One region of the Mycobacterium sp. IDUB_21 genome, then DNA from elsewhere that is predicted to be linked to it. Evidence: predicted binding sites of a transcription regulator. Region 1 holds the regulator's gene; each other region holds the start of a gene.
What was found. Region 1 encodes LexA, which represses DNA repair genes until DNA is damaged. Its sites were predicted from a motif close to CGAACANNTGTTCG; they were not measured.

Region 1 (4,588 bases):
AGAACACCACCTCTTCGAGGTAGTCGAACGACGGGATCGTGGGGTACACCCCGGAGCCCCGGCCGGACCAGGTGCCCAACAGCGGTGCCAACTCCACAAGATTCGGGTGCAGGTCGGGTGCCATGAGATCAGCGTAGTGCGCGGTGCGGTGCCGCGAGCCTCAACCGGTACTGGGCACTTCGCGGTGCTCGCGCAGCGCCTCGATCTCCCGCTCGAAATCGGCCGCCGAGGAGAACGAGCGGTACACCGAGGCGAATCGCAGGTAGGCCACTTCGTCGAGTTCGCGCAGCGGGCCGAGAATCGCCAAACCCACCTCGTTGCTGGGGATCTCCGGTGAACCCGCCGCGCGCACAGCGTCTTCCACCTGCTGGGCCAACAGGTTGAGCGCATCGTCGTCGACCTGCCGGCCCTGACAGGCCCGGCGCACCCCGCTGATGACCTTCTCCCGACTGAACGGCTCGGTGACGCCGCTGCGTTTGACCACGGCCAGCACCGCACTCTCCACAGTGGAGAAGCGTCGGCCGCATTCCGGGCAGGAACGTCGGCGGCGGATGGCCTGACCTTCGTCGGTTTCGCGGGAATCCACCACCCGAGAGTCTGGATGGCGACAAAACGGGCAGTGCATGGCCGCTCCTTCGCCGTGCCGAGAGCCGGGCACCTGCAATAGCTGAGGCGACCCGGACCACTGGGACAACTGAGAGCGTACCTGCGCGAGCACCGGGCGGCGCGTCGTAGTAGCCGCGGCCAGCGGCCGGCCGGACATCGACATTCAGCCGATCGGGGCGATCAGCGTCTGGCCGGCGTCCAGTGCCACCGATTCCAGCTGGTTGAGCTCGCGGATCCGATCGACGACCTGGCCGTTCGGCGCGTCGGGAGCGACCCGGGCCGCCAGATGCTGCAGGTTCTCACCGCTCTGGACCCGCACCACGCCCAACTGATCGGGCACTACCGGCTGACCGCCGGCCGCCGCGGCACCGAACTGGGCCACCAGCCCGAGCCATATCGTGATGCCCGCGGCGAGCAGGGCGAGCACGACGGTGGTCGCTGGTGTGATGGGCTTGGCGGGCTGTGGCCGATGAGCAGTGCGCGACATCAGTACGCCGCTGCCGCGGTGCCGCAGCGCCGCGCCGTCGGGTCGCGATCGCACGAGTCGGGCGGGGCGGGTGTGGACCGCACACGCACGGCCCGACGTGCCGGGGCCGCGGCGGGTCCGGACTCGCTCGGACCCAGCCGGGTCGAACGTCGGAGCGGTCGTGTCGATGAGCATCATGTGCGGTTCTCCTCACTCGCGTCGGCGACCGGTGTTCGCTCGACTGTTCGAATCATAATCGATTGTATGTTCGATATCCGAACATGTGATCGATTTATTGTCGAAAACGTTAGCGAAGCCCTCCGACAACAAGGGGTCACCAGGGCGTCGCCGGCGTCCGACTTCGAACGCGCGCGCGACACACCTCGAACACATGTTTGATTAATCGCGAGCAGGCGACTACATTCGCCCCTATGAGCGACAGCAGCACGACCGCAACCCGGGGACCTGCACCTGATTCACCGCTTACCGCCCGGCAGCGCACCATTCTGGACGTCATCCGCGCTTCGGTGAATGACCGGGGCTACCCACCGAGCATCCGCGAGATCGGCGACGCCGTGGGGCTGACGTCGACCTCCTCGGTCGCCCACCAGCTGCGCACACTGGAACGCAAGGGCTATCTGAGGCGCGACCCCAATCGGCCGCGCGCCGTCGACGTCCGCGGCGCGGACGAGTCGGCCGCCGCCGCCGCGCCGCGCACCGACTTGGCCGGCTCGGACGCGCTGCCCGAACCCGCCTTCGTACCGGTTCTGGGCCGGATCGCTGCGGGCGGGCCGATCCTCGCCGAGGAAGCGGTCGAGGATGTCTTCCCACTCCCCCGCGAATTGGTGGGTGAGGGCGAGCTGTTCCTGCTCAAGGTCGTCGGTGAGTCGATGGTGGATGCCGCGATCTGCGACGGGGACTGGGTGGTGGTGCGCCAGCAGAATGTCGCCGACAACGGCGACATCGTGGCCGCGATGATCGATGGGGAAGCCACCGTCAAGACCTTCAAACGCACCAGCGGTCAGGTCTGGCTGATGCCGCACAACCCCGTTTTCGACCCTATTCCGGGCAATGACGCGGTAGTGATGGGCAAGGTGGTCACCGTAATCCGCAAGGTCTGACGGACGGTTCGGGGCGGCTACCGCCTACCGGGTGCCGCCGAAGCCGGTAAGTGAGAAGAACTCCTGGCGGGAGCGCGCATCGGTTCGCAGGGTGCCCAGCAGGGTCGAAGTGACGGTGATCGACCCGGTGGCATATACGCCGCGCAACGTCATGCAGGTGTGCTCGGCGCTCATCACCACTCCGACGGCACGCGGCTGCAGTTGTTCGGTGAGCCAGTCGGCCACCTGCTTGGTGAGGCGTTCCTGCACCTGGGGCCGGGCAGCGAAGTAGTCGACAATCCGGGCCAGCTTCGACAGACCCACGATGCGGTCGCCGGGCAGGTAGCCGACACAGGCGGTTCCGGTGAACGGCAACAGATGGTGCTCGCAGACCGACCGGAACGGGATGTCGCGGACCAGCACCAGTTCGTCGTAACCCTCGTCGTTGGGGAAGGTGGTGGCCTCGAAGGGCTTCGGGGTGAACATCTCGGCATAGGCGCGCGCCATCCGGCGCGGGGTGTCCCGAAGTCCCTCGTCGGTGGTGGAGATGCCCAGCGCATGCAGCAGTGCCGCGGCTGCCTGTTCTGCGGCGTCGAGATCCGGCACCGGGCGACCGACGTCGCACAGGTCCGCGTACATGGCTACCGACATCTCAATCTCCCCTATCGACAGTCAGTGTTGTGTTTAGATTGGCGGCATTCGGCCCTATTTGTCAAACTTTTTTGGTGTTACATTGGGGCCATGAGCTCCCCTTCCTGCGGCGGTCTGGATCCGTTGGCCGGGTTGAGCAGTCTGGACGACCCGGTCCGGCGACGTCTGTATCAGTACGTCGCGTCGTGCGACGAACCGGTGGCCCGGGAGGACGCCGCGGCCGCCGCGGGAATCAGCCGCACCCTGGCGGCCTACCACCTCGACAAACTCGCCGAGGCCGGGATCCTGTCGGTGAGTTATGCCCGCCCCGCCGGCCGGTCCGGGCCCGGTGCCGGGCGCCCCGCCAAGCGCTATGCCCGCACCCGAGACGAGCTGTCGGTGAGCGTCCCGCCGCGCAACTATCGCTTGCTGGCAGACCTACTGGTCACCGCGCTGGCCGGCGATGACGCCGGCGCCGTGCGCTCCGCGATCTCGGCGGCTGCCCGCCGGGCCGGCCGGGCCGGAGCATCCGAGCACGGTGTCTTAGAGGCGCTCTACGAATTCGGCTACGAACCTGCGGTCACCGCCGACGGGGACATCGAGCTGCGAAACTGTCCCTTCGAACGTCTGGCCCGCCAGTACACCGAGGCGGTGTGCGGGCTCAATCTGCAACTGATCCAGGGCATGTTGGAAGGTGTCGGCGAGCCGCCGCGGCGGGCAGCGCTGACTCCGTCTGAGCGACGGTGCTGTGTCACGGTCCGAGCATCAGGAGGTGGGCGCCGGTGACCCTGCTGGAGTCGTTGGGACTGGACGCCCCGGTCGTGCAGGCCGGGATGGGCGGCGGCGTGGCCGGAGCGGAGTTGGCCGGCGCGGTGTCGGCGGCCGGGGGGCTGGGCACCGTCGGGCTGAGCGATCCGCGCCGATTCGCAGCAGAGCTGCGTCGCGCTGTGACGCTGGCCGGTGGCCGTCCGGTGGCCGCCAATCTACTGGTGCCGTTCACCCGCCACGCCCATATCGACGCCTGCATCGCGGCCGGTGCCGCCCTGGTCGTGTTCCACGACGGGGCTCCCGCACGCTGGATCGCGGCGCTGCGGACCGCACGAATCCCGGTGCTGTGCACCGCCGGTGATGCCGCGCAGACCCGTCGGGCGCTGGCTGCCGGCGCCGATGGCCTGGTGGCGCAGGGCGTCGAGGCCGGCGGCCATCTGGTGGCCGACCGGCCGCTCGCGGTCACGTTGCCGGAGGTGCTTGAGGCCGCGGGCGGAGCCCCGGTGCTGGCCGCCGGCGGGGTGGCCGACGCCGACGACGTGCGGGCACTGCTGGCGGCCGGGGCCGCCGGGGCGGTTGCCGGGACCCGATTCCTGCTCACCGAGGAGTCGGGCGCGCATCCCGACTACAAGCAGCGGGTGCTGGGCGCGCAGCGAACCATCCGCACCATGTTGTTCGGGGTGGGCTGGCCGCTGGCGCACCGGGTCGTCCCGAACGCACTCACCGAACGCTGGTGTGCACGAGACGAACTCGGCCCGCCAGCGGTGCGGGCATTCAATCGGATCGGTGCACCGCTGGGGCGACTGATGCCGGTGGGCGCGCTGGGCACGATCCTCGCGATGCAGCGGGTGTCGGTGCCGCTCTACACCCCGGCGCTGCCCCTGGCCGGGATGGATCCGGCCGCCGTCGACCGGTCAGCGCTCTACGCCGGCGAGACGATCCACCGCATCCACGACATCGTTCCGGCCGCCGAGGCCGTGGCACGGCTGAAACCGTGACGGCCCGAATCGCCAAGGGA
Region 2 (4,588 bases), on a different contig from region 1:
TGCTCTCCAGCGGCAAGGTCGACCTGCGTGGACTGGCAAAGGTGTTCGATGAGTGAGACTCTGACCATCGACACGCTGGTCCGTGCCCAGGCCACCAATGGAGCCAAGCCGGCGGTCATCGATCCGGTCAACCGGATCAGCTACTCCGACCTCGACGCGTCGTCTCGGGAACTGGCCGCGGTCTTGGTGCAAGCCGGCGTCGGCAAGGGCACTCGGGTCGGGCTGATCATGCCCAACGGTGTCGACTGGGTGCGCACCGCGATCGCGTTGACCCGCGTCGGCGCGGTGCTGGTTCCACTGAGCACTCTGCTCACCGAACCGGAGCTGGCCGCCCAGTTGCGCGTCGCCGCCGTGCAGTTCCTGATCGGTGTCGAGGAGTTCCGCGGACGCCGTTACCTCGACGACCTGCCCGGGAACCTGCCCGCGCTGCAACATGTCTGGACCGCAGACCAGTTGGCGTCCAGCGCCGCGGACGCCGGCCCGGCTCGGATAATCGATCCGCTGGCCGCGAGCGTCACGCCCGCCGACCCGCTGGTGATCATGTTCACCTCGGGCAGCAGCGGCCCGCCGAAGGGGGTGCTGCACTCGCACGGCAGCGCATTGGGCGCCGTGCGCGCCGGTCTGGCTGCCCGCTGCATCGATGCCGACACCCGGCTGTATCTGCCGATGCCGTTCTTCTGGGTGGGCGGCTTCGGCGGCGGCGTGCTGTCGGCGCTGCTGGCCGGGGCGACCCTGGTCACCGAAGGGATCCCGAAACCGGAGACCACGTGCAGGCTGCTGGAATCCGCACGGGTCACACTGTTTCGCGGCTGGCCGGATCAGGCCGAGAATCTGGCCCGGCATCGCGGCGACACCGACCTGTCGGCCTTGCGTCCCGGCAGCCTGGAAGCGCTGCTTCTTCCGGAGCTGCGCGCCGAGCCCGGGGCGCGGGCCAACCTGTTCGGGATGACCGAGTCGTTCGGACCCTACTGCGGCTATGCCGCCGACACCGACATGCCGCGATCGGCCTGGGGGAGCTGCGGAAAACCGTTCGCCGGCATGGAGGTTCGGATCGTCGACCTCGACACCGGTGTCGAGGTACCGGTCGGGACGATCGGGATGATCCAGCTACGCGGACCGCACATCCTGCGCGGCATCTGCCGGCGCAGTCGCGAAGACACGTTCACCGTCGACGGCTTCTACCCCACCGGCGATCTGGGCCGCCTCGACGACGACGGGTTCCTGTTCTACCACGGCAGATCCGACGACATGTTCAAGGTCAGTGGCGCCACGGTGTACCCGAGCGAGGTCGAGAAGGCGCTGCGGGCCATCGGCGGCGTCGCAGCCGCGTTCGTCACCAACGTGCCCGACGCGGGACGCGACCGGGTGGGGGCGATGGTCGCCGGCGACGCGCTCACCGTCGAAGAGCTGCGGGAGAAATCCCGCGCCCTGCTGAGCTCGTTCAAGGTGCCGACGGTGTGGCTGCTGGTTGAGAATGCCGACGCCGTTCCGCGCGGGTCGACCGGCAAAGTCGACAAGCGGCGACTGCGAGAGATGTTGACGGATGCGAGCAACCAAAAGCACCATTAAGCGGAACGCTTATGCAAGTATCGGTTTCGCTGTTACGTGTTGCCTATCTTGGGGGGCGTCGTGGCCCGTAATCGGAGTGTCGGCCGGCTAGCGCTGTTCGCCACCGCGTTGCTGGTGCCGACGTGGTCGGCGTTGGCAGCGGCGACCATCGTCCCCCCGGCCTCTCGGGCGGACGGCTCTGACGCCACGCTCAATGCGTTGATCATGGGCGGCACCGGCATGCCGACGCCGAGTCAGGCGTGGCGCGACTCGATCATCACCGACTACATCAACCCCGCCACCGGCGGCGATTACATCCCCGTCCTGGTTCCCACACCCGAATCCTTCGCCAGCACCTCGGTTCCCACCGGGCTGGCTGATCTGCAGGCCGCGATCGCCGCCCAGCAGGCAGCGCAGCCGGGCATTCCGTTCGTCGTCGCGGGTTATTCGCAGAGCGCGATGATCGGGGTTCAGGAGAAGATCCACCTCGGCGAAGTCGCGGCATCTGGGCAGCCGATCCCCGACGTCACGTTCGTACTGCTCGGCTCAGCCGGCCGACCCAATGGCGGCGAGGTGGCGCGGTTCGAGGGCCTGAACATCCCGGGGATGGGCGGCACCTTTCCCGGTGGCGAACCGACCGATCTGGGAATTCCCACCATCGACATCTCCAACCAGTACGACTTTTTCTCCGACTTCCCGCAGTACCCGATCAATCTGGTGGCCGACCTCAATTCCCTCCTCGGCATCGCCTACTCGCACGCGTCCTACGGAATCGGCCCAGTGCCCGGCCTCTCCGCCATCTGGCCTCCGTCGGACCCGATGTCGGGGCCGTACGCCGATGAATACGTCCTCGGCTCATCGGAGATCGTCAAGCAGGTGGAGGGCGACACCACGTTCTACCTGATCCCGTCAACCACCCTCCCGCTGCTGGGCCCGCTGATGAGTTTGGGTGTGCCCCAACCCGTACTCGACATCGTGCAGCCGGCACTGCAGGTGATCGTCGAAGCCGGTTACGACAGATCGGTCCCGTTCGGCGAGCCGACGCCAGCGCAGCTGATCCCGTCGCTGGATCCGCTCACCTTCAGCATCGAGTTCGCCAAAGCCGTCGTCCAAGGCGCCGACAACGCCGCAGCTTTGTTCGGCGTCCAACTGCCGGGATACAGCGAGCTGGAAAGCCTTCTGATGCAAGCGCAGTCATGGTCGGAGGAGAATATCGGCGCGGCCTACCATGACGCCGTGGCGCAGCTCAACGCCGACTTCAACCCATTCACGGCGTTCCTCGCCATCGAAGGTCCCATGGGCGAGGCGATTCAGGACCTGCTGAATGAGACCGGCATTCAACAGGCCGTGATCGACCCGATCCTCGGCTTCATCGGACCGTTCGGCGGCTTGTTCACCAGCTGAGCCGGAAGGTTATGGGCGGAGTTCCAGTGGGACCAGCGTCACTGTGCACATCCAGTTGGCCCGCCTATCAGCGACAAACCAGTAGTCGAATCACGCTGCCGCTAGGCATGTATCGCGGTTGTCCACAGTTGTCGCCCCATCCACAGATGACCCAATCTCACGAGCATTTCGAACAATTGTTCGATATCGTGGTGTCATGTCGATCGCAGACCAGGACCTGCTCCCCGCTGATGCGGCGCGCGCGCAGTTCCTGGCCGACCTCGACCTCATCGACGACGCCCAGCAACGCATGCGCGACACATCCACCGACCTGGTCGGCACCGCATTTCGCGTCGAGGTCGCCGACCGACTGGAAACCCAGGACCGCGTCAACCGCGGCTTGTCGTATCGCATCTTCGGCGAGATCGCCGACCCCGTCGATGACTTCGGCAACCCCGACCTGCCCGCCGGTGTACGCGCCCGCGACCTGCTGTGGCAGCGGCTACGGCTGACCCGAGGCGAGATCACCCGCCGTTTCCGCCTGGCCGCCCGAATCCGGCCCCGCCGCAGCCTCACCGGACCAACCCTGCCCCCCTTACTACCCGAGCTCGCCGCCGCCATCGAATCCGGAGACCTCGGCGAGGACCACATCGCCACCGTCACCCGCGCCCTCGACCACCTACCCTCCAAAGCCACCCCCGCCGACCAGGAACACGCCGAACACCTGTTGGTCGCCAACGCCCGCGAGCATGATGCCCCGTTCGTGGCGGTCGTCGGGCGCGCCATCGCCGACACCATTGCCGAACGCAGCGGCCACTACTGCGACACCGACCGCGCCCGACGTCGCTCCCTGATTCTGGGCCCCCAACAATTCGACGGCATGAGCCGCCTCACCGGCTACCTCGATCCCGCCACCCGCGCCTATCTCGAACCGATCATCGCCGCCGTGCGTCCCGGACACCACCAACCCGATGACCCTGACGCCGGCACACCCCAGCCGGATCTACGCGACGAGGGCCAACGCGCCCACGACGCACTCAAACTCGCTTTGCGCCAGGCGATCGAATCCGGGAAACGCGGCACCCACCGCGGTGTACCGGTCACCGTCATCGTCAATACGACCCTGGCCGAGATCAACCAAGCTGCCCACGCCGTCACCGATCCCACCATCGCGATGCCGGCCCCGGCACGCACCGGCGGCGGCAGCCGACTGCCGATGCGGGATCTGATCCGCATGGCAGCCAACTCGATTCACTACCTGGCGGTCTTCGACGATCACACCAAACGCCCGCTGTACCTGGGCCGTAGCAAACGCATCGCCACCACCGATCACCGCATCATCTGTCACGCGAGAGACCGCGGCTGCACCCGACCCAACTGCACCCAACCCGGCTACCGCTGCGAGGTTCATCATTGCCCGGGCTGGGCGCATGGCGGGCGCACCAACCCCGACGAACTCTGGTTCGCCTGCCCGTGCGACCACAGTGCCGAAACCCGCGGCCACTACACCACCTCTGCCGTCAATGGCCGCCTCGCCTGGACGGACGGCACCACCCCACCGCAGGTCAACCGCGTCCACCATCCGGATGAGTTGCTGGCCGACCCCGATCCGCCCCGGGATTGACACCGCGGGTACGGCCCGCCCAGGCGTATCGAA
Region 3 (4,588 bases), on a different contig from region 1:
GGGAACGGATTCGCGGGCACACGCATCGGCGCGGGAGGCCAGAAACGCCAGCACCGCGTGGCGCAGCGCATCCTGCGCGGAATCCGGAGCCGCCCATGCCGCCAGCACCTCGACGGCGGAGGCGTGGGTGCTCACCGACGGACCAGCAGGTCGTCGACGGCGGCCGGCGGCCGAGGCTCGGGTGGCTCGGTGGAGTAGCCGATCGCGATGGCGCCCAACGGTTCCCAGTCAGCCGGCAGATCCAGCTCGGCGCGCACCAACTCAGGCGTGAAGATGGTGGAGCCGATCCAGCAACTTCCCACCCCGCGCACCGCCAGGGCCACCAGCAGTGCCTGCACGGCGGCGCCGGCCGCCACGGTGAACATGGTGTGCTCCGCGGCGGTGCGGGTGGCGTCGGGGTAGTGGTGGGCGCCGTCGGGCACCATGACCGGGATGACGACTTCGGGTGCGTCGTAGAGGATCCGCCCGCGCGACACCCGGGTCTCGACGGCCTCGGGAGACTTGCCGTCGTCGGTGAGGTCGGCACGCCACTGCTGCGCCATCGCATCGAGCAGGCGGGTGCGAACTCCCGGGTTCTGCAGCCAGACGAATCGCACCGGCCGGGTGTGGTGTGGCGCCGGAGCGGTCAGGGCTTCGGCGACGGCGTCGGTGACCAGATCCGCGGGCACCGGCTCGCCGTCGAACGTGCGCACCGAGCGGCGCAGCAGCTGGGCTTGGCGGCGTCCGGTCTCGATGGCCTCGGCGGTGCCCAGCCAGAACAGGTCGTCGGAACCGGAACGCACCAGCGCGGCCGCGGTGGAACCGTCGTCGGGGCTGGACAGGCCGCGCACCACCGCCACCGGAACATCGGTGAGTTTGCCTTTGACCAGGTCGGCAGCCGCGGCGAGTTCGTCGGCGACGGCCACCTCGGTGACGACCAGCTCGTTGCCGTGCCGGTCGACGGCGCCGGCGTAGCCGTTGAGGACGGTCAGGCCCGACGACCCGATCGCGACGTCGATCTGCCCGTTGCGCCAGGCTCTCCCCATCGTGTCGGTGATCAGCACGGCCACGCTGACACCGAGGCGCGCGGCCAGCCCGGCGCGCAGCGTGGCGGCACTGGCGTCGGGATCGACCGGCAGCAGCGCGAGTTCGTCGGAGCCCACGTTGGAGCCGTCCACGCCCGCGGCGGCCTGCACCAGGCCGAGCCGATTCTCGGTGATCCAGGTGCGGCCCTTGCGGGCCAGTACGCGCACCGCTTCGGCCTCGACCAGTTGGCGGCGCAACGCATCACGCGCTTCGGCGTCGTGCGGCGCCGGCACGATGCGGCCCTCACACTTGGACACCACCTTGCTGGTGACGACCACGATGTCGCCGTCGGCCAGCCACGGCGCGGCCTGCGCCAGCGCAGCTGCCAAGTCATCGCCCGGCCGGAATTCGTCCAGGCCGGTGACCGGCAGGATCTCGACCTTGGCGGCGCTGCCGTGTTCGGTCATGTCACGCCCGCGAGAACCAGTCCGGTGCGCACCATCTCGGCCGTCGCCGCCGGGTCGGTCATCAGCAGTGGAGCGCTGCGCACCGTCACGCCGGCCACGCTTCCGGGGGCGGTCTCCTCACCTTCGTGCACCAGCCAGTAGTCCAGGATCCCGGTTCCGCTTCGCGCCCCGTAGTGTTCGCCGACGGCCTGCGACGTGGAATCCACACCGATCACACTCAGGCAGGTGTCGGCCATGCCGCGCAACGGTTTTCCGTCGATGATCGGCGAGTAGCCGACGATCGGTGCCGCCGTGGACCGCAGTGCCGCCCGGATGCCTGGCACGGCCAGGATGGCGCCGATGCTGACCACCGGATTCGACGGGGCCAGCAGCACGATGTCTGCTTCGGCAATGGCCTCGACGGCTTGCGGTGTCGCGTTGGCCTTCTCGGTGCCGACGAACCCGAATCCGTGGGTGGGCACCTCGGCGCGATAGCGCACCCACCACTCCTGGAAGTGGATCGCGCGCTGAGAGTCGTCGTCCGGATCGGTGATGACGACGTGGGTTTCGCAGCTGTCGTCGGTGACGGGCAGCAGCCTCGCGCCCGGTTGCCAGCGCTCACACAGTGCCGCGGTCACCTCCGTCAGCGGATAGCCGGCGCGCAGCGCCTGGGTGCGGACCAGATGCGTGGCCAGGTCGCGGTCGCCGAGACCGAACCAATCCGGTTGCATGCCGTAGCGGGCCAGCTCCTCCATGGCATGCCAGGTTTCGTCGCGGTGACCCCAACCGCGCTCCGGGTCCACCCCGCCGCCCAGGGTGTACATGCAGGTGTCCAGGTCCGGGCAGATGCGCACCCCGTGCATCCAGGCGTCGTCACCGACGTTGACGACCGCGGTCAGCTCGTGGGTGGCACCGTTATCGGAGCCGTCGCCGAACTGGCCCAGACCCAGCAGTTTCTGGACGCCGAGCAGGAACCGGGCACCGCCGACCCCACCGACGAGAACCGTGACCTTCACAGCGCACGACAGTACCTTCGGAGTGAATGCGGCCGGTGTGGCGGACCGCCTTGGGTGGGCGCGCAACAGGCCCGGCAAGACACGCCGAGAGAGCAGTGTGGGCTAGATGACAAGGACTCGCCGGTCTCGGACACGTCCGAAATCGGTCACGGGATGGTAAGGAATTTGGCTATTCCGCTTGACCGGGCCACTCAACCCGTGTCTAATCACATCAGTGTCATTTCCCGGTTGGCCTGCCGATTCTGGTGTCGCAGACCGAGATTCGATCACATGTTCGAATTGAGATGGACAACATCACAATACGGACGCCAGATCAGTATCGCAGCAACAGGTGAGGAGGCGGGGCATGTCCTATGAGCACCTTTGGGGCGTAATGGGGGGGACACCGCACGCCCATACCGGAATGACCACTCCAGCAGAGGCCGAGCCGGCGCCCAGTCGGCCACACCTGAGTCTGGTACCCGAACCCGAGGGCTATGACGAATTCGAGCCGTTCGACCCTGCCTCGGCCACCAATGAGCAATGGCAGGACCGCGCCTTGTGCGCGCAGACCGACCCCGAGGCGTTCTTCCCGGAGAAGGGCGGCTCCACTCGTGAGGCCAAGAAGATCTGCCAGCGGTGCTCGGTGCGCACCGAGTGCCTGGAATACGCGCTCGGGCACGACGAGCGTTTCGGCATCTGGGGTGGTCTGTCCGAGCGTGAGCGCCGGCGCCTCAAGCGCGGCATCATCTGAACGCCGCCGCTGTTGCGGCTATTGGCGCCGCTCAGTCCTCGATCGTCGGGTCGATGACGCCGGGTTCAACGTCCAGGTAGATGGCGACCTGAGCCACCAGAATTTCGTGCAATAAATCCGCGAGTTCCACGCTGTCGTTTGCGCGTTGCTCGATCGGCTTGCGGAACAATAAGATTCGCGCTCGCGTCGGGTTGCCGCGGACATCGACTCCGGCCGGAATCAAACGAGCAAGGGGAATCGGCCCGTCGGCGACCACTTCCGGGGGCCACTGCACGCTGTCAGGATCCTTGGCGGCGATCCGCGGAATCTCATCGACCGCAACGTCGAGCGTCGACAGGCGTTGTTTCCAGCGTTGCTCGATGGGTTCGTAGGCCTCCAGCACCGCCATGTCGAACCGTTCGGCACGGGTTCGCCAACCCGGCACGGTCGGAGGCAACAGCGGGCCGCGGGGTTCGCGGCCGCGCCGAAGGCGGCGGGTGGCGCTCACGGAAGAAGATGGTAACGGTTGCGCATAGGGTGCCGGCCCGTTGCGCGTGTCCGGCGCCGCGGCGGTGCGCGGCCACGATAGCCTCACGGGCGTGAACGTTCCGCGCCGCTGCTGTCGGCCTGCGTGTCCGCACTACGCGGTGGCGACGCTGACGTTCGTCTACTCGGACTCCACCGCCGTGGTTGGACCGCTGGCGACCGCCGCCGAGCCGCATTCGTGGGACCTGTGTTTCAGCCACGCCGGGGGGATCACCGCCCCGCGGGGCTGGGAAGTGGTCCGCCACCCCGGCCCGTGGGTGTCGCCGGAGGAGGACGACCTGATCGCGCTTGCCGAAGCGGTTCGCGAGAGCCAGTCCGGGCAGGCTGGACCTTCTGGGCCGGCCAACGGGTGGTACCCGCAGGCCGCCCCGGCGGATTCCGGTGCCCGGGGCGCACCCTCGGCCACCTCAGGCGGCGCCGTACTGGCGCCGCCCGGTCCACCGGGCAAGAGCAACGGTCGGCGTCGCGGCCACCTGCGCGTGTTACCCGACCCGTCGGACTGATTGCGGGTTCCGGGCTAGGCTTGAGCGTCAAGAGTCCACTTCGTCAGGAGCCCTGTCCATGTCTCGGCCCGCTGCGGCTGTCCACCGTGTGATCAAGGCGTACGACGTACGTGGCCTGGTCGGTTCGGAGATCGATGAATCCCTGGTCGCCGAGATCGGCGCCGCGTTCGCCCGGCTGATGGCCGACGAGGGTGCCCGGCAAGTGGTGATCGGCCACGACATGCGGGACAGTTCGCCACCGCTGTCGGCGGCGTTCGCCGAAGGGGTGGTCGCCCAGGGCCTCGACGTGGTCCGGATCGGTCTGGCCTCGACCGACCAGCTCTATTTCGCCTCCGGGTCGTTGGACTGCCCGGGTGCGAT
Region 4 (4,588 bases), on a different contig from region 1:
CTTGGAGCCCATCGCGCGCCGCAACTGGTCGGCTTCTCCCGCGGTGAATCCGGCGCAGTCCACCGCGAGGGTCATCAGTTGTTCCTGAAACAATGGAATTCCCAAGGTTTTTCGCAGCGCCCGTTCCATGCACGGATGCTCGTAGCTCACCGGGTCGATGCCGTTGCGGCGGCGAATGTAGGGATGCACCGACCCGCCCTGGATCGGCCCGGGGCGGATCAGCGCCACTTCCACCACCAGGTCGTAGAACACCCGCGGGCGCAGCCGCGGCAGAGTGGCCATCTGCGCGCGCGACTCCACCTGGAACACCCCGACCGAGTCGGCGCGGGTCAACATCTCATACACCGCCGGTTCGGACAGATCGATCGCGGCCAGGTCCACCGAAATCCCCTGGTGTTCGGCCACCAGGTCGATCGCGTAATGCAGCGCGGAGAGCATGCCCAGTCCCAGCAGGTCGAACTTCACCAAACCGATTGCCGCACAGTCGTCTTTGTCCCACTGCAGCACACTGCGACCGGGCATCCGCGCCCATCCCACCGGACACACGTCGGCGATCGGCCGGTCACAGATCACCATGCCGCCGGAGTGGATTCCCAGATGTCTTGGCAGGTCGGCGATCTGGTCGGCCAGGTCGATCACCGGCCCGGGGATACCCTGGGTGTCAGCGTCGTCGGCGTGTTTCAATGCACCCCACCGGCCCAGCTGCTTACTCCAGGCGTCCTGCTGCCCCGGTGAGTAACCCAGCGCGCGGGCCATGTCCCGCACGGCGCTGCGGCCCCGGTAGGTGATGACGTTGGCGACCTGGGCGGCGTGGTTGCGGCCGTATTTGTCGTAGACGTACTGGATCACCTCTTCGCGCCGGTCCGACTCGATGTCGATGTCGATGTCGGGCGGGCCGTCGCGGGCCGGGGACAGGAACCGCTCGAACAGCAGCTCATTGGCCACCGGATCCACCGCGGTGACACCGAGGGCGTAGCAGACCGCGGAGTTGGCCGCCGATCCCCTGCCCTGACACAGGATGTCGCTTTCCCGGCAGAACCGGGTGATGTCGTGCACCACCAGGAAGTACCCCGGAAACCCCAGCTGGGATATGACTTCCAGTTCACGCTCGATCTGGGCATAGGCTTTGCGGTTCTGCGGCCCCCGGCCGGGCGGGCCGTAGCGCTGTTCGGCGCCGGCCAGGGTCAGCCGTCGCAGCCAGCTGCCCTCGGTGTGTCCGTCCGGGACACGAAACGGCGGCAGCTGCGGGGCGATCAGCGCCAGTGAGAACGCGCACTGTTCACCGAGTTCCGCCGCCGCCGGCACCGCCGCCGGGTGTGCCGCGAACAATCGGGTCATCTCCGCGCCGGAACGCAGATGGGCGCCACCCAGCGGAGCCAGCCGGCCGGCGGCGGCATCCAGGGACTGCCGGGCCCGGATCGCCCCCATCGCCATCGCCAGCCGGCCCCGGTTCGGCCCGGCGAAATGCGCTGCGGTGGTGGCCACCAACGAAACCCCGAACCGGGGCGCCAGTGCAGCCAGTGCCGCGTTGCGCTCGTCGTCGCAGGGATCGCCGTGCCGGGTCAGCTCGACACTGACCCGCGCGGCGCCGAACCGGTCCACCAGGTCGGCCAGCGCGGTGGCGGCCGCATCCGGGCCGCCGTCAGCCAGCGCGTGGCGGACATGACCCTTGCGGCATCCGGTCAGGATGTGCCAGTGTCCGCCCGCCGCGTCGGCCAGCGCGTCGAGATCGAAACGCGGCCTGCCCTTTTCGCCGGCCAGGTGCGCGGCGGCGATCTGCCGTGACAACCGCCGGTAACCCTCCGGGCCGCGGGCCAGCACCAGCAGGTGCGGGCCGGGCGGGTCCGGGTCGTCGGTGCGGGCCACCCGGCCCAAGGACAGTTCAGCGCCGAAGACGGTGGCGATCTCCCGTCCCTCGGCGGCCAGCTCGGCGGCCGCCTCGGCGAACCGCACCACTCCGTACAAACCGTCGTGGTCGGTCAGCGCGATCGCCCGCAGGCCCAGCCGGGCGGCCTCGACGACCAGCTCCGCCGGGGTGCTGGCCCCATCCAGGAAGCTGTACGCCGAGTGCGCGTGCAACTCGGCATAAGGCGGGGAAGGCAGGGAAGGCACCGTCGGGCGCGGCCCAGGCCGCACTGCCGACAGGCCACGCTCAGCCGACACACCGGCCGCGCCAGGGGTGTGACGAGGCTTACCATCGAGCACCCGCTCCATCTCCGCCCAGCTCGGCGGCCCGCTGCCCCAGCCCACACCCGTCAAGATATCGAACATACGTGCGAAACACTTAAGTTGGGTGTGAAAAAGAACTTTGATGCACTAATCTGTGTCAGATTCCGGCACGATGCGAAGGGGCCACTGCTTTCATGTTCGGCGTTCTCAGACGCGCCTGGTTGCCGTTGCTCATCGTGATGGTTCTCTTGGTGGGGGGTTTCACGGTGCAGCGGGTTCGCGGCTATTTCGGCGCCGACGACAGCGGCAACGGGACCGTTCCGTTCGAGGACACCAAGCCGTTTCACCCCAAGGTCGTGGTCTACGACATCTTCAGCCCGGACGGGACCTACGCCGACATCAACTATCTGGACTTGGACGCCACGCCGCAGCGCGTCGACGGTGCCAGCCTGCCGTGGTCGCTGACCCTGTCGACCACCAACCCTGCGGTGAGCCCCAACATCGTCGCGCAGGGTGACGGCACCACCATCGGCTGCCGGGTCACCATCGACGGCGTGGTCAAAGAGGAACGAATCGCCAACGGCCCCGTGAGCGCCCAGACCTTCTGCATTGTGAAATCCGCATGAGCAAACACATCAGTGACCCCGCGCCTGACGCCCCGACCGACACGATGCCGGCCGTAAAGCCGCCGCACCGCGGCGGCATCCCGGCGTGGATCCGCCGGCTGGCGGTGCCGATCATCCTGGTCTGGCTGGGGCTCACAGTGGTGGTGAACGTCATCGTGCCGCAGCTCGACGAAGTCGGGAAGATGCGCGCGGTGTCGATGGCCCCCGCGGACGCTCCGTCGATGGTCGCGATGAAGCGCATCGGCAAGGTGTTCGACGAGTTCAAGTCGGACAGCTCGGGGATGGTGGTGCTCGAAGGCGACCAGCCACTCGGCGACGATGCGCACAAGTATTACGACGAACTGGTCACCAAGATGGAGGCCGACCACACCCACATCGAGCATATCCAGGACTTCTGGAGTGACCCGCTGACCGCGGCGGGCTCGCAGAGCCCGGACGGCAAAGCCGCCTACGTTCAGGTGTATCTGGCCGGCAACATGGGCGAGACCCTGGCCAACGAATCGGTCGAGGCCGTCCAGCAGATCATCGCCAACACCCCGGCGCCCGAAGGGGTGCACGCCTACGTCACCGGCGGGTCCGCCCTCAACGCCGACCAGCACATCGCCGGCGACAGAAGCCTGAAGATCATCACCGCGCTGACGTTCGTGGTGATCATCACGATGCTGCTGAGCATCTACCGATCCATCGGCACGGTGCTGCTGGTGCTGGGCATGGTGGTGTTCGAGTTGAGCGCCGCCCGCGGCATGGTGGCCGTGCTCGGCTTCTACGACATCATCGGCCTGTCGACGTTCGCGGTGAACCTGCTGGTGACGCTGGCGATTGCCGCCTCGACGGACTATGCGATCTTCCTGCTCGGCCGATATCAGGAGGCCCGATCCCTCGGCGAGGACAAGGAGTCGGCCTTCTACACCATGTATCACGGCACCGCGCACGTGATCCTGGGTTCGGGGCTGACCATCTCCGGGGCGACCTTCTGCCTGCACTTCACCCGGCTGCCCTACTTCCGCTCGCTGGGCATCCCGCTGTCGATCGGCATGCTGGTGGTGACCTTCGCGGCCCTGACCTTCGGGGCCGCAGTGGTGACGGTGGCCAGCCGTTTCGGGATGCTGGAGCCCAAGCGGGCGATGCGGATCCGCAGCTGGCGGCGGCTCGGCGCGCTGATCGTGCGCTGGCCCGGGGCGGTGCTGGTGGCCACCACGGCGGTCTGCCTGGTCGGGCTGCTCACCCTCCCCGGTTACCAGCCCAGCTACAACGACCGGCAGTTCCTGCCGGCCGACATCCCCGCCAACGTCGGCTTCGCGGCCGCCGACCGGCACTTCTCCCAGGCCCGGATGAACCCGGAGCTGTTGATGATCGAGTCCGACCACGACATGCGCAACCCGGCCGACTTCCTGATCATCAACCGAATCGCCAAGCGGGTGTTCGAGGTGCCGGGCATCGGCCGGGTGCAGACCATCACCCGGCCGCTGGGCACTCCGATCGAGCACACCACGATCCCGTTCATCATGAGCATGCAGGGCACCACCCAGCAGCTGAACATGAAGTACCAGCTCGACAGCATGAAGAGCATGCTGAAAATGGGCGAGGACATGCGGGTCTCCGTCGACAGCATGAAAGCAATGCTCGAAGTCACCCGCGACATGTCCGCGACCACCCACAGCATGGCCACCAAGATGCACGTCATGCTCGGCGACATCCAGAAGATGCGCGACGAGATGGCCGACTTCGACGACATGTGGCGCCCGATGCGCAGCTACTTCTACTGGGAGCCGCACTGCTTCGACATCCCGATC

Region 2: ACZYY4_RS01665 (HNH endonuclease signature motif containing protein) is a predicted target of LexA. The motif match lies at 3,122-3,135, and genes of this name have one in related genera.
Region 3: cofD (2-phospho-L-lactate transferase) is a predicted target of LexA. The motif match lies at 2,731-2,744, and genes of this name have one in related genera.
Region 4: ACZYY4_RS02730 (error-prone DNA polymerase) is a predicted target of LexA. The motif match lies at 2,265-2,278, and genes of this name have one in related genera.

The regions. Positions count from the first base shown of each region.
Region 1 is NZ_JBVAXQ010000018.1:63,314-67,901, reverse strand. It holds gene ACZYY4_RS21390 (peroxynitrite isomerase) at 1-124, opposite strand, end outside; gene nrdR (transcriptional regulator NrdR) at 161-625, opposite strand; gene ACZYY4_RS21380 (LysM peptidoglycan-binding domain-containing protein) at 770-1,270, opposite strand; gene lexA (transcriptional repressor LexA) at 1,504-2,193, shown strand; gene folE (GTP cyclohydrolase I FolE) at 2,218-2,823, opposite strand; gene ACZYY4_RS21365 (helix-turn-helix transcriptional regulator) at 2,914-3,588, shown strand; gene ACZYY4_RS21360 (NAD(P)H-dependent flavin oxidoreductase) at 3,585-4,568, shown strand.
Region 2 is NZ_JBVAXQ010000001.1:341,866-346,453, reverse strand. It holds gene ACZYY4_RS01680 (class I adenylate-forming enzyme family protein) at 1-56, shown strand, start outside; gene ACZYY4_RS01675 (class I adenylate-forming enzyme family protein) at 49-1,569, shown strand; gene ACZYY4_RS01670 (PE-PPE domain-containing protein) at 1,630-2,952, shown strand; gene ACZYY4_RS01665 (HNH endonuclease signature motif containing protein) at 3,149-4,555, shown strand.
Region 3 is NZ_JBVAXQ010000003.1:136,236-140,823, forward strand. It holds gene ACZYY4_RS05935 (NUDIX hydrolase) at 1-135, opposite strand, end outside; gene ACZYY4_RS05940 (coenzyme F420-0:L-glutamate ligase) at 132-1,472, opposite strand; gene cofD (2-phospho-L-lactate transferase) at 1,469-2,467, opposite strand; gene ACZYY4_RS05950 (WhiB family transcriptional regulator) at 2,841-3,200, shown strand; gene ACZYY4_RS05955 (metallopeptidase family protein) at 3,232-3,687, opposite strand; gene ACZYY4_RS05960 (DUF3499 domain-containing protein) at 3,779-4,228, shown strand; gene ACZYY4_RS05965 (phosphomannomutase/phosphoglucomutase) at 4,287-4,588, shown strand, end outside.
Region 4 is NZ_JBVAXQ010000001.1:558,215-562,802, reverse strand. It holds gene ACZYY4_RS02730 (error-prone DNA polymerase) at 1-2,250, opposite strand, end outside; gene ACZYY4_RS02725 (MmpS family transport accessory protein) at 2,364-2,795, shown strand; gene ACZYY4_RS02720 (MMPL/RND family transporter) at 2,792-4,588, shown strand, end outside.